Linked DNA regions of Buchnera aphidicola (Therioaphis trifolii). The protein of the gene in region 1 interacts with the protein of each later gene in a pairwise test. Links are inferred from orthologs where the notes say so. Each region holds a gene or a part of one and is shown in the gene's direction. Other genes may lie near its edges.

Region 1 (7,724 bases):
ATGGGTAAAGTTGAAGTTTATAGAACTGATGAAGGTAAATCAGTAAAATTATTATTAAAAGGATCAGTAAACAAAACAGTGCTTGATATATTAGGAGGTTTACGATCATCTTGTACTTATGTGGGTGCAAAAAAAATACAAGAATTAACTAAACGTACTACATTTATTCGTGTTTTAGAACAAGAGAATAAAATTTTCAATAATAATCAATTATTTTAATATGTTACTTGACATGATTATTATATGAAATACTATATGTATAGAAGCTTTTAATTTTTTATTTTTTGTATTATTATAAAATTATTATTCATATAATCAATTTAACATTAATTTAAAATAAATAAAGGAATATTAAGAATGTCTAATTATTCTCAGTATGATATTGATCCTATTGAAACAATTGAATGGATAGATTCTATCGAATCAATTATTTTAAGGGAAGGAGAAGATCGTGCTAAATTTATAATACAAAAATTAATAGAAAAAATGAAAAAACATAATATAAATTATATTATCGATAATTTTGTAACAGATTATATTAATACCATACCAGTTGATCAAGAATTTAAATATCCTGGAGATTTAGATATTGAAAAAAAAATACGATCAGCTATAAGATGGAATGCTATAGTTATGGTATTACGTGCTTCAAATAAAAATTTAGAACTTGGGGGACATTTATCTTCTTTTCAATCCTCTGCTACTATTTATGAAGTTTGTTTTAATCATTTTTTTAAAGCTGCAAATAAAAATTTTGATGGTGATTTAATATATTTTCAAGGACATATTTCACCTGGAATTTATTCTAGAGCTTTTTTGGAAGGTAGATTAACTGAAGAACAAATGAATAATTTTCGTCAAGAAATTTCAGGTAATGGTTTATCTTCTTATCCTCATCCAAAACTTATGCCTAATTTTTGGCAATTTCCAACTGTTTCTATGGGTTTAAGTCCAATTAGTTCTATTTATCAAGCTAAATTTTTAAAATATCTTGAGAATAGAAATTTAAAAGATACTAAAAATAGAACAGTATATGCTTTCTTAGGTGATGGAGAAATGGATGAACCTGAATCTAAGGGTGCAATTAATATTGCTTCTAGAGAAAAATTAAATAATTTAATTTATGTAATAAATTGTAATTTACAAAGATTAGATGGTCCAGTTATAGGTAATGGTAAAATTATTAATGAATTAGAAAGTTTATTTTATGGTGCAGGTTGGGAAGTAATTAAAGTTATTTGGGGTGATCGTTGGGATTCTTTATTAAAAAAAGATTGTAGTGGTAAATTAATTAAATTAATGAATGAGACTTTAGATGGAGATTATCAAAATTTTAAATCAAAAAATGGAGCATACATTAGAAAACATTTTTTTGGAAAATATCCTGAAACATTAGAATTAGTAAAAAATATGTCTGATCAAGATATTTGGTCATTAAATCGCGGTGGACATGATCCGAAAAAAATTTTTTCTGCTTTTAAAAAAGCAAAACAATCACAAGATAAACCTGTTGTAATTTTAGTACATACAATTAAAGGTTATGGAATGGGAAATATAGCAGAAGGAAAAAATACTGCACACCAAGTTAAAAAAATGAATACAGAAGATTTAATATATTTTTGTAAACGATTCAATGTACCTATTGAAAAGAAAAATATTTCTTCTCTTCCATATATTATATTTCCTAAAAATTCTCCTGAATATATTTATTTACATCAAAAAAGAAGTCAATTAGGTGGTTATCTTCCATCTAGAATTGAAAAATTTACTGAAAATTTAATATTACCAACGTTGCAAGATTTTAAATCATTATTTTTAGAACAAAAAAGAAAAATATCTACTACTATAGTTTTTGTTCGTATATTAAATATATTATTAAATTTACCTATTTTAAAGGATCGAATTGTTCCAATTATTGCTGATGAAGCTCGAACATTTGGTATGGAAGGTTTATTTCGAAAAATTGGGATTTATAATTTTAATGGACAAAAATATATTCCTCAAGATAAAAATCAATTATCATATTATAAAGAGGATAAAAATGGTCAAATATTACAAGAAGGTATTAATGAATTAGGAGCTGCTGCATCATGGTTAGCTGCAGCTACTTCATATAGTAGTAATAATTTTCCAATGATTCCATTTTATATTTATTATTCTATGTTTGGTTTTCAAAGAATTGGAGATTTGTGTTGGGCTGCTGGTGATCAACAAGCGCGCGGTTTTTTAATTGGAGGAACATCAGGAAGAACAACTTTAAATGGAGAAGGTTTACAACATGAAGATGGTCATAGTCATATTCATTTTTTAACTGTTCCTAATTGTATTTCTTATGATCCATCATATTCTTATGAAATGGCTGTAATTATTCAAGATGGATTACAAAGAATGTATGGACCTAATCAAGAAAATATTTATTATTATATTACTACTATGAATGAAAATTATTTTATGCCTGCAATGCCTAAAAATGTTGAAGAAGGTATAAAAAAAGGAATTTATAAGTTATATTCATTAACTAACACAAAAGGAAAAGTACAATTAATGGGTTCAGGAGCAATATTAAGAAGTGTAAGACAAGCAGCTGATATTTTATATAAAAATTATCAAATTGGTTCTGATGTTTATAGTGTCACATCTTTTACAGAATTAGCAAGAGATGGACAAGATTGTGAGAGATGGAATATGTTAAATCCAGATAAAAAATCTAAAATTCCTTATATTACAAAAATTATGAATTCTGCTCCTGCTGTTGCTGTTACTGATTATATGAAAATTTTTGCTGATCAAGTACGAAATTATATTCCTGCTATAAAATATCGTGTTTTAGGAACTGATGGTTTTGGACGTTCTGATAGTCGTGAAAATTTACGTAATTATTTTGAAATAAGTTCTCATTATATTGTTATTGCTGCATTAACAGAATTATTAAATTGTAATATAATAGATAAAAAAATTATTCTTGATGCAATATTAAAATTTAATATTGATATAAGAAAAATTAATCCACGTTTAGCATAAGAGGTTAAATTTAGTGGATACTGAAATTAAAATTCCAGATATTGGTATAGATCATGCTGAAATAGTAGATATTTTAGTCAGCGTTAATGATATCATTAAAAAAGAACAAAGTGTGATTGTTATAGAAGGTGAAAAAGCTTCTATGGAGATTCCGTCTCCTTATGAAGGTAAAATAAAAGAAATTAAAGTAAAGGTTTCTGATATTGTACAAAAAGATTCTGTTATTATGATAATAGAAAATATTAATAATTCTATTATTAATCAAGATGCATCTAATTGTGTCGTTAATGAATCTTTAGAATTAAATAATACTAATTATATAATACATGCTTCACCTTTAATTAGAAGATTATCACGTTCTTTAAATATTGATTTGAAGAATATTTCTGGAAGTGGTAGAAAAAATCGAATTATTAAACAAGATATTGATAAATATATTAAAAATATTAGTAAAAATAATATTTCAAGTACATTTAATAATAATAATAATAATATTTCAAAAAATTTTGATTTTAGTAAATTTGGTTCAGTTGAAATAATTAAATTAAATAAAATAAAAAAAATATCTGGAAAATTATTATCAAAAAATTGGACTACTATTCCTCATGTTACACAATTTGATGAAGTAGATATTACCGATTTAGAAAACTTTAGAATTAAATATAATAAAACTATAAATCATAAAAAAAATAATAAATTAACATTATTAACTTTTATTATTAAAGCAGTTTCTAAAGGATTAGAAAAATTTCCTTACTTCAATAGTTCGATTTCTATAGAAGATGAGATAATTTTTTTAAAAAAATATATTAATATTGGTATAGCAGTTAATACTATTCATGGATTACTTGTTCCTGTTATAAAACATGTTAATAAAAAAACATTATCTGATATTGCTATTGAAATATTAGAAAAATCTAATCAAGCCCGTAAAGGTGAATTAAAAATATCTGATTTACAAGGAGGGTGTTTTACTATTTCTAGTTTAGGTGGTATTGGAGGTATAAATTTTACTCCAATTATTAATTCTTCTGAAGCAGCAATTTTAGGAGTTTCTAAATTTACTTATAAGCCAGTTTGGAATGGAACATCATTTATACCAAAATTAATTTTACCGCTTTCTTTATCTTATGATCATCGTATTATTGATGGCGTAGAAGGTGCACAATTTATTACATTTATTAATACATTATTATCTGATATTAGATTATTATTAATATAATTTTTTTAAATTTTTTTAATAATTTAATATTTAATTTTATAATTATATTTATATTAATATAATATATTTTATTATTTTATTTTTAAGGGTGAAAATGATTCGAGATATTCATATTCAAGTATTAGTTCTTGGATCCGGTCCTGCAGGATATTCAGCAGCTTTTCGTAGTGCTGATTTAGGATTAAGTACAATTTTAGTTGAAAAATATAATCAATTAGGTGGTGTTTGTTTAAATGTTGGTTGTATTCCATCAAAATTTTTATTACATATTGCTAAAGTAATTAAAGAATCACAAGAAATATCTAAACAAGGTGTTGTTTTTAGTGATCCAAAAATTGATTTTAATTTAATAAAAAAAAATAAAGATAAAATAATTAATACTTTATCTAATGGATTAAAATCACTATCAAAAATGAGAAAAGTAGATATTATAAATGGAATAGGTACTTTTATAGATTCAAAAACAGTATTAGTAAAAAATAATAAAGAAAATATACATATTCATTTTCAAGATGTAATTATTGCTACTGGATCTAAACCTATTACATTACCTAATATACCTAATGATTCTAATTATATTTGGAATTCCACTCAAGCATTATCTCTTAATACTATTCCAAAAAAATTATTAATCATTGGGTCAGGAATTATTGGTTTAGAAATGGCTACTTTTTATAGTGCAATTGGTTCAAAAGTTGATGTTATTGATCGGTGTGATCAAGTTTTACCATTTTTAGATCAAGATATTATTAAAATATTTTTAAAAGAAATAAAAAATAATTTTAATATTTTATTAGGAACTAATATTGATAATATCTTTGTAAAAGATAATCAAGTTTTTGTTACTTTATCTAATAAAATTAATAAAGAAAAAAAAATATATGATGCTATATTAATAGCAGTTGGAAGAATTCCAAATATAAAAGAATTATCATTAGATAAGATTGGAGTTATCGTTGATAAAAATAACTTTATTATAGTAGATGATCAATTTAAAACTAACATTCCTAATATTTATGCTATTGGTGATGTTATTGGTCAACCAATGCTAGCTCATAAAGGAATCCATCAAGGTCATATTGTTTCAGAAGTTATTTCTGGTTATAAACATTATTTTGATCCTATTGCAATCCCATCAGTAGCTTATACTGATCCTGAAATTGCATGGGTAGGTATACATGAAAATGAAGCAATTAAAAGAAATATAAATTATGAAGTTGCAACATTTCCCTGGAATGCTTCTGGACGTGCAATTGTTTCAAATTGTTCAAATGGTATAACTAAATTAATTATTAATAAAGATAATCGTAAAGTTATTGGAGGAATACTTGTTGGTAGACAAGCAGGTGAATTATTATCTGAAATTACATTAGCTATTGAAATGGGTTGTGATATAGAAGATATTTCATTAACTATTCATCCTCATCCAACATTATGTGAATCAATTGGTTTAACAGCACAAATTTTACAAGGTACTGTTACAGATTTAATGAATTTAAAAATTTAATTTAATATTTTAATTTGAAATAATTATATTATATAATAAAGAATTATTTGTAATTTTATTCAAATAATTCTTTATAATATTTTATACAATTATTTTATTTTCATATATTCAATTATTTAATATAAAATAATAAAATATTATTATATATTTTATTTATTATAATAAATTTAAAATTTTTTAAGTTAAATATATTATTTATATTATTAATAATTTTCATTTTTAACATTTTATTTTAATATAAATTATATTATATACCAAAAGATGAACCACAACTACATGTTGTTTTTGCATTTGGATTATATACTATAAATTTTGATCCTGATAATGTTTCTTGATAATCAATTATTCCTCCATTAATATAATGTAAACTAATAGCATCGATAATAATATTAAAATTTTTTTTTATTATGATATCATTTTTATTAATTTTATTATCTATTTTAAATTGATATTGAAATCCATTACATCCCCCACCAATAATATATATTCGAAATTTTAATGTTTGATTTTTTTTTATTAATTTTAAAATTTTATAATTTGCTGATTGAGTAAATTTTATTTTTAAATTTATTGAATTTATCATATTTTAAATTTTTTCATTTTTTGAGAATATTATTTTTTCTTAAAAAAGACGGAATATCTAAATAATTTGATTTTATTTTTTTAATTTCTATATTTTTTTGATTATTTTTTTTTATCCCTAAATTGAAATTTTGATATCGATAGTCTGTTGATTTTTTTTCTTTATTAGAAATATTTTTATTTGAAAAAATATTATTTTTATTTTGATTTTCTGATCCAATACCAGTAGCAACTACTGTAACTCGTAATGAATCATTCATATCAGGATCAAGAGATGTTCCAATAACTACAGTCGCATTATCTGATGAAAATGATCTTACAGTATTACCTACAGTTTCAAATTCATCTAATCTTAAATCTATTCCAGCTGTAATATTAACTAAAACTCCTCTTGCTCCTGATAAATCAATATCTTCTAATAATGGGCTAGAAATAGCAATTTCTGATGCTTCTTCTGCTCTATTATCTCCAGAAGATAATCCTGTTCCCATCATTGCATAACCCATTTCAGACATTACTGTTCTAACATCAGCAAAATCTACATTCATTAATCCAGGTTTAGTAATTAATTCTGCAATTCCCTGAACAGCACCTCTAAGTACATTATTTGCTGCACTAAATGCATCTAAAAGAGAAATACCTCGATTTAATACTTTTAATAATTTATCATTTGGTATTATAATAAGAGAATCAACATATTTAGATAATTCTAGAATACCTTGATCAGCAAATATCATTCTTTTTTTTCCTTCAAAAATAAATGGTTTAGTAATTACAGCTACTGTTAAGATACCCATTTCTTTTGCAATAGATGCAACTACTGGAGCAGCTCCAGTTCCAGTTCCTCCCCCCATTCCAGCAGCTATAAATACCATATCTGCTCCTTCTAATGCAGCATTAATTGTTTCACGATCTTCTTCTGCAGCATGTTTACCAATTTCTGGATTTGATCCAGCTCCTAAACCTTTTGTAATATTACTTCCAATTTGAATTGTTTGCCCTACTTCAATTTTTTTTAATGCTTGAGCATCAGTATTTATTGCAAAAAATTCTACTCCTTCTATTTTTTCTCTTACCATATGTTCTACAGCATTTCCACCTCCACCTCCAATTCCTAATACTTTAATTATTGCATCATTACTTAATTCAATGGGTTCAAACATAAAATTATCCTATTATTTTTTTAATCCAATTTTGAAGATAATAAAACCATTTTTTTAATATTTTTTTTTTATTTATATTTTTTTTTTTTTTATAATATATTTCTAATCCGTACTTTAATAATCCTATTACTGTTGAATAACTAGGATCAATAATATGATCATTGTATGTTTTAATTTGAATTGGATTTGCAATTCGAATTTTCATATTAAAAATTTTTTTTGCAAGAAT
Region 2 (11,422 bases), 140 kb from region 1 along the record:
AATAATTGATTCTATAATTGCTTTTACTTCAGAAGATACTAATTTTTCTTTTGTTTGTGAAGAAAATTTTGGATTAGGCATTTTAATTGATATAATTGCAATTATTCCTTCTCTAGTATCATCTCCAATAGTTTGAATTGTATTTTTTTTATTATATCCTTCTTTATTAATATAATTATTTATAGTTCTTGTAATTGCTGTTCTAAAACTAGATAAATGTGTTCCTCCATCTTTTTGAGGAATATTATTAGTAAAGCAATAAATTTTTTCTTTAAATGAATTATTCCATTGTATAGCAATTTCTACTTCAATGTTATCTTTTATAGATTTAAAATATATAATTTGTGTATGAATAGGTTGTTTATTTTTACTTAAAAATTTAATAAATGATTTAATTCCTCCAGTATAATGATATATTTCTTTTAAATTTCTATTTATATCTTGTATTTGAATTTCAATATTAGGGTTTAAAAAAGAAAGTTCTCTTAATCTTTTGGATAATATTTCATATTTAAAATTAATAATATGAGTAAATATTTTATAACTTGGCCAAAAATGAATTTTTGTACCTGTATAATTTTTTTTACCAATAATTTTTAATTTATTAATCGGTTTACCATTTTTATATGTTTGTTGATATATATTTCCATTTCTATATATTGTTAATTTTAATTTTTTAGATAATGCATTTACTACAGAAATTCCAACTCCATGTAAACCACCTGAAATTTTGTATGTATTATTGTCAAATTTTCCTCCAGAATGTAACATAGTTAAAATTACTTCTGCAGATGAAATTCCTTCTTCAGGATGTATATCTATAGGTATTCCTCTTCCATCATCTTTTACAGAAATTGATTGATCTGGATGAATAATAACCTGAATTTTTTTACAATATCCAGCTAGAGCTTCATCAATAGAATTATCAACAATTTCAAAAACCATGTGATGTAATCCACTACCATCATCTGTATTTCCAATATACATACCTGGACGTTTTCTTACTGCATCTAATCCTTTTAAAATTTTAATATTAGAAGAATTATACATATTTCATAATATTCCTATTTTATATATCATAATAAAAAATAATATTTTAAAATAAAAAATTAATTATTTTTTATAAAATTAAAGGCATAATTATATGATTTGAATTATTAAATTTATTATCTTGGATACATATACTAGAATTTTCATTATTTAATAAAATTTTAATTGTATCATTATCAATAATATTAATTACATCTAAAATATAATGAATATTCATTGTTAATTCTATTGGTGTATGAAAATAATTAATTTTAAATTTTTCTTTAACTATTTCATCTTGTTCATTATTAGCACTTATAGTACATATTCCATTAGTAATAATAATTCTTACACCTGGAATTTTTTGATTTGTTAAAATTGACGCTCTTGTTAAAGCCTCTTTAATTTTTTGTCGATTAATAATAATATTTTTTTGAAAAATTATTTTTAAAAACTGTTTATAATTTGGAAATTGATTATCTATTAATTTACTAGATATAATATATTTTTCTAAATAAATTTTAATACTATTTTTATTAAAACTAATTTTAATTTTATTATTTTTTTCTTCTAGAATTTTTATTAATTCTAATATTGTTTTATATGGAATAATAATAGAAATTTTTTTTTTTATATTTTCATAATTAATTTTTGAAATTGCCATTCTGTAACCATCGGTAGACACAGATAATATTGTTCCTTTATTAATTTCAATATTCATTCCATTTAAATAATGTCGTATATCTTGTTTTGCCATTGCATAATGAGTATTATAAATAATATTTTTAAATTTATCTTGATTAATTAAAATATAATCTATATTTTTTTTTTGTTGAAATCGTGGAAAATGTTTAGGATTTAATACATGAAGTTTAAAATAAATATTATGATATTGTAATTTCATAATATTATTTTTTACTATAATATTTATTTCTGAATTATTTGGAAAACTACGAATAATATTTAATATTTTTTTTGCAGATACAATAATTTCACCTATTTGATCAATAATTATGCAATTTATTTTTGCAATTAATTCTAATTCTAAATTTGTACTTATTAAATATGTATTATTATGTTCAATATGAAATAAAATATTATTAATAATTTCATTTTTATAATTAATATAAATAATACTATTTAATTTTTGTAATGATTTTAAAAGAATTGTTTTTTTAATAGTAAATTTCATATTTTATTATTAGTTATTTATTTTTATTACATAATTAAATAATTTTTTTATATATTAAAATTATTATAATTATTTTATATATTTGATATTATTATTTTAATAAATAAAAATATTATATTAATTTCATATAAAAATAATTTAATATATTTTTTATATTTTAAAATCATCAATAATTATTTGTATTAATATTATAAGGATATTTTATGAAACGTACTTTTCAACCATCTTTATTAAAAAGAAATCGTGTACATGGTTTTCGAACAAGAATGGCTACTCGATCTGGTCGTGATATTTTATCACGAAGAAGAAAAAAAATTCGTTTTCGATTAACAGTTTCTAAAAAATAATATGATAATGAAATATCGTTTTTTTTTTAAAAAAAAATTACGTTTATTAACTTTTAAAGACTTTCAAAGAGTTTTTATTAATAAACCAAAAACAAGGATAACTTTTTTATTAAAAATATTAACTATTAAAAATACATTTAATTTTCCTAGGTTAGGTATTATTGTTTCAAAAAAAGTTTCTAAACATGCTTATAAAAGAAATTTAATAAAAAGATTAATTCGAGAAAGTTTTCGTTTATCACAATATTATTTATTGAATTATGATTTTGTAATTATTGCTACATTAAATATTTTAAAAATTAATCGATTAAAATTAATATTTTTTTTAAAAAAAATGTGGATAAAATATTATTTTTAATATTATTAAATAAATTTATTTTATTATAAAAATATTTAATTTATATATTATATTTTAATTTAATATAATAATTTTAAAAAATTTTTTATACATAATAAATTATATATATATCATTTTATAATATAAGAGAATATTTAAAATGCGTTTACAGCGTTTTGTTTTTATTTTTATTTTATTATTATTTTCATTTTTTATTTGGAAATTTTTAATTTTTAAATTATGTAAAACAAATGTTTTAAAAACAAAAATTTATTATGATACTACATATAATAAATTACATGTTAATAAAATAAATAATATTCATGTAAAAACTGATGTTATAGATTTAAAAATTAATTTAAATGGTGGATTTATATATCAAGGAAAATTGTTAAATTATCAAGATAAATTACAAGATTTTAAAAAATTAAAATTATTAAATTCTATGCATAATTTAAAACAAATTGATAGTGGTATTATTGAAACAAATAAATATAATATTAATTATAAAAAAAAAATAATATATAATTCAAATCGTTCATATTTTTCATTATTAAATGGACAAAAAATATTATTTGTTTCAATAAAATCAAAAATCCAAAATGGAATATATTTTATTAAAACATTTATATTTAAAAAAGGATGTTATGATATTGAAATTGAATATAAAATATATAATCATAATTTAAATACATTATCATATCATATATTTGGAGAATTACAACAAAATTATTTAAATAATAATTCTAATAATTTAAATGTTAAAAATAATCAATTTGATAATATTGCATATTCTCAAGATAATCAAAAATATAAAAAATTTTTTTTTCATGAATGTATAAATAAAAAATTACATATTATATCAAAAAAAGGGTGGATTTCTTTTTTTAAAAAATATTTTTCTATTGCCTGGATTTTAGATGCATCAGATAATAATACTATTTATCTTACTCAAAATAATCAAAATATAATTTTAGGATATAAATCATCAAATTTTTTTGTTTTTCCTGAAACAAAAAAAATTAAAAGAATTGCATTTTGGTTTGGTCCAAAAATTCAAAATAAAATGTCATCTTTTGCTCCATATTTTGATGAAATTATAGATTATGGGTGGTTTTGGTTTATTTCAAAACCATTATTTCATTTTTTAAATTTATTATATTATTTTTTTAATAATTGGGGTTGTGCAATTATTATAATTACATGCATTATTCGTATGATGACCTATCCTTTAATTAAATCACAGTATATTTCTACTATTAAAATGAAAATATTACAACCAGAAATTAATAAAATTAAAGATCAATTTAAAAATAATAATAAAAAATTAAATGAAAAAATAGTACAATTATATAAAAAACATAATCTTAATCCATTTAATGGTTTAATTTCTGTTATTTTACAAATGCCTATTTTTTTTGCATTATATTATGTTTTAATTAATTCAATAGAACTAAGGCATTCTCCTTTTATATTTTGGATTAATGATTTATCAGCTCAAGATCCATTTTATGTTTTACCTATTTTAATGGGTATAACAGTTTTTTTTATGCAAAAAACATCTCCTGCAAATAATTTTCCTCTTTCACTTAAAGAAAAAATAATTAATTTTATACCTATGTTATTTATTGTTTGTTTTTTATGGTTTCCATCTGGTTTAGTATTATATTATACATTTAGTAATTTAGTAACTATATTACAACAAATAATTATTAATTATAATTTAAAAAATAATTTTAAAAAATAAATTATAAATTATATTTATATAATATTAAAAAAAAAAAATAAAAATATGACTGATACTATAATAGCACAATCTACTCCTTATGGAAGATCTGGAGTAGGTATTTTAAGGATATCTGGAAGTAAAGTACAATATATTGCTAATAAAGTTTTAGGAACATTACCTTCTCCAAGATATGCGTATTATTCGTCTTTTTTAGACTCTATTGGCGATGTTATTGATCAAGGTCTTGCAATATGGTTCCCTAAACCAAATTCCTTTACAGGAGAAGATGTATTAGAATTACATGGACATGGTAATCCAGTAATCTTAGATTTATTAATAAAATCTATTTTATCTTTTGGAAATATTCGTATTGCGCGTCCAGGAGAATTTTCGGAGAGAGCTTTTTTAAATGGTAAATTAGATTTAATACAAGCTGAATCTATTATTAAATTAATTAATGCAAATTCTGAATTTAGTATAAAATCTTCTTTAAAATCTTTACAAGGTGTATTTTCAAAAAAAATTAATAATTTAATTAATAATATTATTAATGTAAGAATGTTAATTGAAACAATATTAAATTTTCCAGATGAAGATTATAATATAAATTTTTATAAAATAAAAAAAAAAATAGAATATATTTTTAATGATATAAAAAAAATTAATATTATTGCAAAATCAAATCATACATTTCGTGAAAGATTTAAATTTGTTATAGTTGGACCAACTAATGTTGGAAAATCAAGTATATTTAATTTATTATCTTTAAATGATTCTGCAATAGTTACAAATATATCTGGTACAACACGAGATGTTTTAAATGAATTTATTAATATAAAAGGAATAACAATACAAATTACAGATACTGCAGGATTTAGATTAACAAATAATATTATAGAAAAAATTGGAATTAATAAATCTTGGGAACAAATAAAAATATCAGATCATATTTTTTTTGTTCTTGATGATACATTTTCTTTATTTAAAAAAAAAAAAATAATTGTTAAATTTTTAAAAAAAATAACTCATAAAGATAAAGTAACATTTATAATTAATAAATGTGATCTTTCTAATAGAACTCCCCAAATTAAAAAATATTATAATAATCATACATATATTATAATTTCTGCAAAAAAAAAATATGGTTTCAAACTTTTAAAAAAATATTTAAAAAAATTAATTTTTCAATCTAATCATGATAGTATAGAAACAATTTTTTTAGTGAGACGTAGACATTTAAATATTTTAAGATTAATTAAAAAACAAATAAAATATGCTAAAATAAATTGTTTTATTTTAAAAAATATAGAATTATTAGCTGAAGATTTAAAAATTATACAAAATATGTTAAATGAAATTACTGGTTCAGTTACTTCGAATGATATTTTAAATTCTATATTTAAAAATTTTTGTATTGGAAAATAAAATTATTTTAATATTGTATTTTTAATTTGCCCGAAGGCGGAATTGAACCACCGACACGGGGATTTTCAGTCCCCTGCTCTACCAACTGAGCTATCCGGGCAAATATAGCATATTTATTAAAACATAAAATTATAGTTTATGTCAATAGTTTTTATTATTTTTTTATAATGTATATTATTAAAAAATAATTTATTTATAATAAATATTATATTTTTATATATATATTATAATATATTTACCCTTGAAAATTTTCATATGTATCCATATAATTAAATATGTTATTAAAAGTAATTATATTTATAAAAATATATTAATTATTTAAAGAAAATAATTTTTTAGGTCGCTATTAAAAAAACGAATTTAAGGAGTATAATTAAATGAAAATTCGTCCATTGCATGACCGAGTCATTATTAAAAAAAAAGAAGTAGAGTTAAAATCAGCAGGAGGAATTGTTTTAACTGGTGCTGCAGCTGGAAAATCAACTAGAGGTACAGTAATAGCAGTAGGTAATGGTCGTGTTTTAGAAAATGGAAATATAAAACCATTAGATGTTAAATTAGGTGATACTGTTATTTTTAATGAAGGATATGGTGCAAAAACAGAAAAAATAGATAATGAAGAAGTATTAATTTTAACAGAAAGTGATATTTTAGCAATTGTTGAAGAGTAATATATTCTTTATAAATTAATTAAAATATTTATATTTTAAGGAATATGCACATGACAGCGAAAGATGTAAAATTTGGAAATGAAGCTAGAGTAAAAATGTTACGTGGAGTTAATGTTTTAGCTGATGCAGTTAAAGTAACTTTAGGTCCTAAAGGAAGAAATGTTATTTTAGATAAATCTTTTGGAGCACCTAGTATTACTAAAGATGGTGTATCAGTTGCTCGAGAAATTGAATTAGAAGATAAATTTGAGAATATGGGTGCACAAATGGTAAAAGAAGTAGCATCAAAAGCGAATGATGCTGCTGGAGATGGTACTACTACTGCAACTTTATTAGCTCAAGCGATAGTTAATGAAGGATTAAAAGCAGTTGCTGCAGGAATGAATCCTATGGATTTAAAACGTGGTATTGATAAAGCTGTTATTAATGCAGTAGAAGAATTGAAAAATATGTCTGTTCCATGTTCTGATTCTAAAGCTATTACACAAGTTGGTACAATATCAGCCAATGCAGATGAAACTGTTGGAAAATTAATTTCTGAAGCTATGGAAAAAGTTGGAAATGATGGTGTAATTACTGTTGAAGAAGGAACTGGATTACAGGATGAATTAGAAGTTGTAAAAGGTATGCAATTTGATCGAGGTTATTTATCACCTTATTTTATTAATAAACCTGAAACTGGAATAGTAGAATTAGATAATCCATATATTCTTATGGCAGATAAAAAAATTTCTAATATTCGTGAATTATTACCTTTATTAGAATCTGTTGCAAAATCCAGTAAACCATTATTAATTATTTCTGAAGATTTAGAAGGAGAAGCTTTAGCTACTCTAGTTGTTAATTCTATGAGAGGAATTGTAAAAATAGCAGCTGTAAAAGCACCAGGTTTTGGCGATCGAAGAAAAGCAATGTTACAAGATATTGCTATTTTAACTTCAGGAACAGTAATTTCTGAAGAATTAGCTATGGAATTAGAAAAATCTACTTTAGATGATTTAGGTCAAGCAAAAAGAGTAGTTATTACTAAAGATACAACAACAATTATTGGTGGTTCTGGTAATAAAAATGCAATTCAAAATAGAACTAATCAGATTAGACAACAAATACAAGAATCTACTTCAGAATATGATAAAGAAAAATTAAATGAAAGATTAGCAAAATTATCTGGTGGAGTTGCAGTATTAAAAGTAGGTGCAGCTACAGAAGTAGAAATGAAAGAGAAAAAAGCTCGTGTTGAAGATGCATTACATGCAACTCGTGCTGCAGTAGAAGAAGGTGTTGTTGCTGGAGGTGGTGTAGCATTAGTAAGAGTAGCTGGTCGAATTTCAAGTTTATCTGGTCAAAATGAAGATCAAAATGTAGGTATTCGAGTGGCATTGCGTGCTATGGAAGCACCTTTACGTCAAATAGTTTCTAATTCAGGTGAAGAACCATCTGTAGTAACTAATAATGTTAAAGATGGTAAAGGTAATTATGGTTATAATGCAGCTACTGATCAATATGGAGATATGATTAATTTTGGAATATTAGATCCAACTAAAGTAACTCGTTCTGCTTTACAATATGCTGCTTCTGTTGCTGGTTTAATGATTACAACAGAATGTATGGTTACTGATTTACCAAAAGAAGAAAAATCCGATATTAGTGCTCCTGCTCCAGGAGGAATGGGTGGTGGAATGGGTGGAATGATGTAATTTTTTTTATATTTTTTAAAAATATATTAATAATTACCCTAAATAAAATTTTTGTTTAGGGGTAATTATTATAATTTTATATTTTTTTTTTTTAATATTATATATTATATGATTTTATATACTAGTAATAATTTTAAAATAGGTTTAAAAGTATTATTTGAAAATCAACCATGTTCTATTGAAAATGTTGATTTTGTTAAACCTGGTAAAGGACAAGCATTTTCGAGAGTAAAGTTAAGAAAATTATTAACTAATCAATTAATAGAAAAAACTTTTCGTTCTACTGATGGTTTATTACGAGCTGATGTTTATGATATTAAATATATGTATATATATTATAATGATAATAATTGGTATTTTATGCATCGTCAAAATTTTGAACAATTATCTTTAAATAAAAATATTATTCAAAATAAATATAAATGGTTATTAGAACAAAATGATTATTTAATTACTTTTTGGAATAATAATCCTATATCAATAGAAATGAATAATTTTGTAAATTTAAAAGTTGTTTCTGATCTTTCAGGTAAAAGTTTAAATTCTACAATGAGTAATACTAAATTAAAATTATATAAATTACATACTGGTTTAGTAATGCCCTTGCCTTTATTTATTCAAGTAGGTGATATTGTTAAAATTGATACTCGAACTGAAGAATATCATTCTAGAGTAAATAAATTATAATTTTATTTGATTTTTATTTCTATAACTATTCCAATTAAAATTTAAACATAAACTATTTCCAAATTTCATTCGATCAATTATTCTTTCCCCTAATATTGTTTTTATTTCATAAAAGTTTAAATTAGATAACATTCCAGTTGATTTTTTAGAAGAATATCTTCGATCTATAATTTGATTAATAATAATTTTTTCATATTTTGATTGTGTTTGTATTCCTATTTCATCAAAAATTAATAAATCTATTTTACTTAAATAATTTATAAATTTTTCTTCAGTATTTTTTTTATCTTGATTATTAAATGTAGATTTAATTTTTAACATTAAATTTGAAATTGTAGTAATAAAAACTTTTTTTCCTTTTGATATAAGATAATTTCCAATAGCTGTAGCTAAATGATTTTTTCCAGTTCCTGGTCGACCTAAAAAAATAAAATTTGAAATGTGATTATTAAAATTTTTTGCATAATCTTTAGTTAAAGATAATACTTTTTTATGTCCATCATGTTCAATATGATAATTTTTGAATGAACAATTTATATATAATTTTTTAATTCCTGATTTTTTAAAATTTTTTTTGATTTTTATATTTTTATTTTTTTGAATAATTTTTTTAGAAAAAATTTTTTCTTGTTTTTTGTTCCATTTTAATAAATCTGTTTCATATTGAAATTTTGGTATAATATGAATAGGAATAATATTTTTTAATTTTTTTAAAAATTTTTTATTATTCATTGAATTTTTTAACCTATATTTTATAATTTATTAATATAAAAATAAATTATTATTATTTAATATGATTTTTTAAAAATATATAATCTATAATTAATATTATGTGTTTTTTTTTTTTTATATAATATCCATTGTTTTGGATATTGAATTTTTTTATTACGTTTTGTTTCTATATATATATATCCTTCATTTTTAATTAAATTATAATTTTTAATTAAGTTAATTGTTTTTTGAAGAATATTACCATCATAAGGTGGATCTAAAAAAATAATATCATATTTATAAGATGTTTTTTTTAACCAAAATAATGTATTTGTATTAATAACATTAATATTTTTAATTTTTAATCTTAAAATATTTTTTTTTAAATTATATATTATTTTTTTATTTTTTTCTAATGCAGTAACATTTTTTGCATATCGAGATATAGATTCAATACTTAATGCTCCACTTCCGGAAAAACAGTCTAAGCATTCTGCATGTTTAATTTTATATGTTAACCAATTAAATAATGTTTCTTTAATTCTATTTGTAGTAGGTTTTAAATTATTATTTTTAATAGTTTTTATAATTTGTCCTTTTAATATTCCTGAAATAATTCGAATATTTTTAATATTTATGTTCATTGTAAAAAAATTTTTATGAATATTTTTTTAATTATTATATATTATATATTTAATTAAATTTATGTTATTATATTTTATTAATGGTATTATGATTTATGAAAAAAAATAATAGTTTATTTTCTTGGTTTAATATTTTTAAAAAAAAAAATAGTAGTAAAAAGCAATTAAAAGAAAATACTCAATTATATAATAATGAAAATAATATAAAAAATAATTCATTTTTTTCTAAAATTAAACAAAAAATTGAAAATACAAAAAATCATTTTTCTTTTAAGATTCATCAATTTTTTTTTAAAAATAAAATTGATGATAATTTTTTTAAAAAATTAGAAGAAAAATTATTAATATTTGATTTTGGAGTACATACTTCAAAAGAAATAGTTAATTATTTATTTAAAAAATATAAAAATAATCAATTTAAAGATGAAAAAGATGTATATTATGAATTAAAAAATTATCTTTTTTCAATTATTAACTTTGATAATATAAATCAAAAGCAATTTTTAAAAAATATTTATAAAAAACCTTATATTATATTATTAATTGGAGTAAATGGTGTTGGAAAAACTACAATAGCAGCAAAATTAGCAAATTTTTATAAAAAATTAGGTAAATCAGTAGTATTATCTGCAAGTGATACTTTTAGATTTGCAGCTATTGAGCAAATAAAATTATGGGGTAATAAAATTTCTATTCCAGTATTTACTAAAAAATATGGTACCGATCCTTCTTCTGTAATTTTTGATTCAATAGAATTTTCAATATTAAATAATTCTGATGTTTTAATTATTGATACTGCTGGTAGATTACATAATAAAATAAATTTAATAAAAGAATTACAAAAAAATATTCAAGTAATAAATAAAAAAGTTTGTTCAAATCCAAATGAAATTTTATTAGTTTTAGATGCCTGTAATGGTCAAAATTCTATCATACAAACTAAATTATTTTCT

Evidence for each region.
Region 2: the proteins of aceE (region 1) and groL interact in binary tests that used the Escherichia coli proteins (3 or more experiments, as listed by UniProt). The link is inferred for Buchnera aphidicola (Therioaphis trifolii) from one-to-one orthologs.

The regions. Positions count from the first base shown.
Region 1 is NZ_CP032996.1:157,231-164,954, forward strand. Bases 1-3,221 are described here. They hold aceE (pyruvate dehydrogenase (acetyl-transferring), homodimeric type), read left to right. Parts: upstream 1-357; coding sequence 358-3,021; downstream 3,022-3,221. Other genes in these bases: D9V81_RS00735 (GMP reductase), read left to right, coding at 1-219; D9V81_RS00745 (2-oxo acid dehydrogenase subunit E2), read left to right, coding at 3,035-3,221. Also shown: more of D9V81_RS00745, read left to right, coding at 3,222-4,243; lpdA (dihydrolipoyl dehydrogenase), read left to right, coding at 4,338-5,750; iron-sulfur cluster insertion protein ErpA, read right to left, coding at 5,998-6,333; cell division protein FtsZ, read right to left, coding at 6,347-7,495; cell division protein FtsA, read right to left, coding at 7,500-7,724. UniProt on the Escherichia coli protein: Component of the pyruvate dehydrogenase (PDH) complex, that catalyzes the overall conversion of pyruvate to acetyl-CoA and CO(2).
Region 2 is NZ_CP032996.1:10,159-21,580, forward strand. What follows is about bases 6,123-9,103. They hold groL (chaperonin GroEL), read left to right. Parts: upstream 6,123-6,780; coding sequence 6,781-8,427; downstream 8,428-9,103. Other genes in these bases: D9V81_RS00090 (co-chaperone GroES), read left to right, coding at 6,437-6,730; D9V81_RS00100 (elongation factor P), read left to right, coding at 8,536-9,103. Also shown: gyrB (DNA topoisomerase (ATP-hydrolyzing) subunit B), read right to left, coding at 1-1,050; dnaN (DNA polymerase III subunit beta), read right to left, coding at 1,121-2,221; rpmH (50S ribosomal protein L34), read left to right, coding at 2,425-2,568; rnpA (ribonuclease P protein component), read left to right, coding at 2,576-2,926; membrane protein insertase YidC, read left to right, coding at 3,066-4,652; tRNA uridine-5-carboxymethylaminomethyl(34) synthesis GTPase MnmE, read left to right, coding at 4,698-6,059; more of D9V81_RS00100, read left to right, coding at 9,104-9,114; D9V81_RS00105 (ATP-binding protein), read right to left, coding at 9,109-9,846; 16S rRNA (guanine(966)-N(2))-methyltransferase RsmD, read right to left, coding at 9,903-10,469; signal recognition particle-docking protein FtsY, read left to right, coding at 10,565-11,422.